Regions from separate parts of the Gracilibacillus sp. JCM 18860 genome, predicted to be linked through region 1. Evidence: a T-box and tRNA genes for the amino acid it is inferred to sense, from the RefSeq annotation. Region 1 holds a T-box; the other holds one or more tRNA genes.
What was found. The T-box of region 1 lies ahead of leuS (leucine--tRNA ligase). A T-box ahead of a tRNA ligase gene usually reads a tRNA of that ligase, here a tRNA-Leu.

Region 1 (2,472 bases):
ATATGATTTTGCTGATGAGAATATTCAAGTCAACTTGGCATTATCTCTACATGCGCCAAACAATGAGCTAAGAACTAAAATAATGAAAATAAATAAAGCATTTCCTTTAGAAAAATTGATGCCTGCAATTGATTATTATCTAGAAAAGACCAATCGAAGAATTACATTTGAATATATCTTGCTAAGGGATGTAAATGATCATGTAGGAGAGGCGAAGCAATTAGTCCAGCTATTAAAGGATAAAAGACATTTATCTTACGTCAATCTTATTCCTTATAATCCAGTAGACGAGCATAATCAATATAATAGAAGTGAGAAAAAGGCAATTCTTGATTTTTATCAAGTATTACTTGAAAATGGGATAAATTGTGGTGTGCGTGTCGAGCATGGTACAGATATTGATGCTGCTTGTGGACAATTAAGAAGTAAACAGATTAAAAAAGATAAGCAAAAGGTATCCCAATGAAAGCCCAAAGGCACGGGACTTCTTGACAAAAGAAAGACATTTCATTAAACTATCAGAAAGTAATCAACAATTAAAGTAAAAAAACGATGAAGAGGAATAGTAATAAAGCAATTAGTTCAAGAGAGATGGCGTTTGGTGAAAGTCATTACTAATCTTTACGAACTCACCTCAGATGTTACAAAAGTGAAGCAGTAGCTTTTGTCGTAATCCGCGTTAAGGAAATAAAGTGAGTGTAAAATACTAACACTAATGTTGGGTGGTACCGCGGGAATCTCTCTCGTCCCATAACTGGGATAGGAGAGTTTTTTTGTGTTTAAGAACAAATGTTCGTTTGTTGTTAATAAGGAGGGAATAAAATGTCATTTGAGCATTTAAAAATAGAAAAAAAATGGCGTGATTATTGGATTAATAATAAGACTTTTGCGACTGATACCCATTCCGATAAAGAAAAGTTCTATGCATTAGACATGTTTCCATACCCATCTGGAGCGGGACTTCACGTGGGGCATCCAGAAGGGTATACCGCAACAGATATTTTGTCAAGAATGAAAAGAATGCAAGGCTACGAGGTGTTACATCCAATTGGTTGGGATGCTTTCGGTCTTCCTGCAGAACAATATGCATTGGATACAGGTAACGACCCTGCAGTTTTTACAGAGCAAAACATCAATAATTTCCGTCGTCAAATTCAAGAACTAGGCTTTTCCTATGATTGGGACCGAGAGGTAAAGACAACCGATCCAAATTACTATAAATGGACCCAATGGATTTTTCTAAAGCTTTATGAGAAAGGGTTAGCCTATATTGATGAAGTACCTGTCAATTGGTGTCCAGCTCTAGGTACTGTGTTAGCTAATGAAGAGGTTATTGATGGGAAAAGTGAACGCGGTGGACATCCAGTGGAACGGAAGCCAATGAAACAATGGATGTTAAAAATTACTGCATATGCCGACAGACTTATAGAAGATTTAGAAGAGTTAGATTGGCCTGAGAGTATTAAAGATATGCAAAGAAACTGGATCGGACGTTCTGAGGGGGCTGAAGTAATCTTTGAGGTGGAAGGCTTTGAAGAGACCTTCACTGTTTTTACAACACGGCCTGATACTTTATTTGGTGCGACCTATGCCGTGCTATCTCCAGAACATCCACTTGTAAGTAAGATCGTTTCACAAACAGAAAAAGAAGCAGTTGCACAATATATTAATCAAGTGAAAGCTAAAAGTGACTTAGAACGAACAGATCTTGCTAAAGATAAAACAGGTGTATTTACGGGAGCATATGCCGTTAACCCTATTAATGGGGAAAAGCTTCCAATTTGGATTGCAGATTATGTATTAATGTCATATGGTACAGGAGCTATTATGGCTGTGCCTGCACATGATGAAAGAGACTATGAATTTGCGAAAAAGTTTGGCTTGAAGATTGTACCTGTATTAGAAGGTGGGGATATTGAAAAAGAAGCCTTTACAGGAGATGGCCCTCATATTAATTCAGATTTCTTAAATGGCTTAAACAAGCAAGATGGAATAGAACAAGCGATTAAATGGTTGGTAGATCATAATAAAGGGGAAAGAAAGGTAACCTACCGATTACGCGACTGGTTATTTAGTCGTCAACGGTACTGGGGTGAACCTATTCCGATTATACATTGGGAAGATGGCACGATGTCGGCAGTCCCTGAAGAAGAATTACCATTGGTTTTACCAAAAACAGAGGAAATAAAACCGTCGGGAACGGGAGAATCACCATTGGCTAATATGGATGACTGGGTAAATGTCGTGGACGAAAAGACTGGCAAAAAGGGTCGTCGTGAAACAAATACTATGCCTCAATGGGCTGGAAGCTGTTGGTACTTCTTAAGATATATTGATCCACAGAATTCTAAACAATTAGCGGATCGACGATTGCTAAATGAATGGCTGCCAGTAGATGTTTATATTGGCGGTGCAGAACACGCGGTACTTCACTTATTATATGCACGCTTTTGGCATAAATTTTTGTATGAT
Region 2 (2,472 bases), 1.7 Mb from region 1:
GTCAGTTACAGACCAGAGAGCCGCTTTCGCCACTGGTGTTCCTCCACATCTCTACGCATTTCACCGCTACACGTGGAATTCCGCTCTCCTCTTCTGTACTCAAGTTCCCCAGTTTCCAATGACCGCTTGCGGTTGAGCCGCAAGATTTCACATCAGACTTAAGAAACCGCCTACGCGCGCTTTACGCCCAATAATTCCGGACAACGCTTGCCCCCTACGTATTACCGCGGCTGCTGGCACGTAGTTAGCCGGGGCTTCCTCGATAGGTACCGTCAAGGTACCGCCCTATTCGAACGGTACTTGTTCTTCCCTAACAACAGAACTTTACGATCCGAAAACCTTCTTCGTTCACGCGGCGTTGCTCCGTCAGACTTTCGTCCATTGCGGAAGATTCCCTACTGCTGCCTCCCGTAGGAGTCTGGGCCGTGTCTCAGTCCCAGTGTGGCCGATCACCCTCTCAGGTCGGCTATGCATCGTTGCCTTGGTGAGCCGTTACCTCACCAACTAGCTAATGCACCGCGGGCCCATCTGTAAGTGATAGCTTGCGCCACCTTTCCACTTCGGTTCCTATGAACCAAAGTACTATCCGGTATTAGCCCCGGTTTCCCGGAGTTATCCCAGTCTTACAGGCAGGTTGCCCACGTGTTACTCACCCGTCCGCCGCTCGTTCCACTCACGTCCTCCCGAAGGATTCAGTCAGCTTCCCGCGCTCGACTTGCATGTATTAGGCACGCCGCCAGCGTTCGTCCTGAGCCAAGATCAAACTCTCCATAAAATAGATGCACCGAAGTGCTTGTGTTGATCAAGCTCGCTTAAAGCTAGCATGTTCTTACTTTTTGTACTGGTTGTTTTGTTCAGTTTTCAATGATCAATAAAAATGGTGGAGCCTAGCGGGATCGAACCGCTGACCTCCTGCGTGCAAAGCAGGCGCTCTCCCAGCTGAGCTAAGGCCCCACATAAAAAATGAAGATGGTCGGGAAGACAGGATTTGAACCTGCGACCCCTTGGTCCCAAACCAAGTGCTCTACCAAGCTGAGCTACTTCCCGGAAATGGCGCGCCCGAGAGGAGTCGAACCCCTAACCTTTTGATCCGTAGTCAAACGCTCTATCCAATTGAGCTACGGGCGCTAAGTGGTGCCGAGGGCCGGACTCGAACCGGCACGGTGGAAACCCACCGCAGGATTTTAAGTCCTGTGCGTCTGCCAATTCCGCCACCCCGGCATGGGATAATACCAATCTAATCATCTGGCAAACAAAATGATTAAATCTACTGGAGCGGAAGACGGGATTCGAACCCGCGACCCCCACCTTGGCAAGGTGGTGTTCTACCACTGAACTACTTCCGCAATATATTTATTAATATGGTGCGGGTGGAGGGACTTGAACCCCCACGTCGAGAGACACTAGATCCTAAGTCTAGCGCGTCTGCCAATTCCGCCACACCCGCATTAAAATGGTGAGCCATGGAGGATTCGAACCTCCGACCCTCTGATTAAAAGTCAGATGCTCTACCAACTGAGCTAATGGCTCTAAATGGTGCCGGCCAGAGGACTTGAACCCCCAACCTACTGATTACAAGTCAGTTGCTCTACCAATTGAGCTAGACCGGCATAACATGGTGGAGGATGCAGGGCTCGAACCTGCGACCCCTTGCTTGTAAGGCAAGTGCTCTCCCAGCTGAGCTAATCCTCCTATGTATGCCTGGCAGCGTCCTACTCTTGCAGGGGCGTGAGCCCCAACTACCATGGGCGCTGGAGAGCTTAACTACTGTGTTCGGTATGGGAACAGGTGTGACCTCTCCGCTATCGCCACCAGACTCGTTTTTTCAAGGACAAGATACATTATAACGCATTTCTCACAACAAATGCAAGAGTTTTTTAAAAATACCTTGAAAACTAGATAAGAAGTAGACAAACCATTGGTTTTTCATCCAAAGAACGTATAGATAAGTCCTCGATCGATTAGTATTCGTCAGCTCCACATGTCACCATGCTTCCACCTCGAACCTATCTACCTCATCGTCTCTGAGGGATCTTACTCACTTAAAGTGTGGGGAAGTCTCATCTTGAGGGGGGCTTCATGCTTAGATGCTTTCAGCACTTATCCCTTCCACACGTAGCTACCCAGCGATGCTCCTGGCGGAACAACTGGTGCACCAGCGGTGTGTCCATCCCGGTCCTCTCGTACTAAGGACAGCTCCTCTCAAACTTCCAACGCCCACGACGGATAGGGACCGAACTGTCTCACGACGTTCTGAACCCAGCTCGCGTACCGCTTTAATGGGCGAACAGCCCAACCCTTGGGACCGACTACAGCCCCAGGATGCGATGAGCCGACATCGAGGTGCCAAACCTCCCCGTCGATGTGGACTCTTGGGGGAGATAAGCCTGTTATCCCCGGGGTAGCTTTTATCCGTTGAGCGACGGCCCTTCCATTCGGTACCGCCGGATCACTAAGCCCGACTTTCGTCCC

Region 2: it has a tRNA-Leu gene. The T-box ahead of leuS (leucine--tRNA ligase) is inferred to sense a tRNA for this amino acid. The anticodon was not compared.

What each region holds. Positions count from the first base shown of each region.
Region 1 is NZ_AP043868.1:1,092,252-1,094,723, reverse strand. It holds gene rlmN (dual-specificity RNA methyltransferase RlmN) at 1-466, shown strand, start outside; T-box leader at 544-754, shown strand; gene leuS (leucine--tRNA ligase) at 823-2,472, shown strand, end outside.
Region 2 is NZ_AP043868.1:2,746,488-2,748,959, reverse strand. It holds rRNA gene ACZ5R4_RS13935 (16S ribosomal RNA) at 1-775, opposite strand, end outside; tRNA gene ACZ5R4_RS13930 (tRNA-Ala) at 879-954, opposite strand; tRNA gene ACZ5R4_RS13925 (tRNA-Pro) at 971-1,047, opposite strand; tRNA gene ACZ5R4_RS13920 (tRNA-Arg) at 1,052-1,128, opposite strand; tRNA gene ACZ5R4_RS13915 (tRNA-Leu) at 1,133-1,221, opposite strand; tRNA gene ACZ5R4_RS13910 (tRNA-Gly) at 1,272-1,346, opposite strand; tRNA gene ACZ5R4_RS13905 (tRNA-Leu) at 1,363-1,447, opposite strand; tRNA gene ACZ5R4_RS13900 (tRNA-Lys) at 1,455-1,530, opposite strand; tRNA gene ACZ5R4_RS13895 (tRNA-Thr) at 1,535-1,610, opposite strand; tRNA gene ACZ5R4_RS13890 (tRNA-Val) at 1,617-1,692, opposite strand; rRNA gene rrf (5S ribosomal RNA) at 1,700-1,816, opposite strand; rRNA gene ACZ5R4_RS13880 (23S ribosomal RNA) at 1,942-2,472, opposite strand, start outside.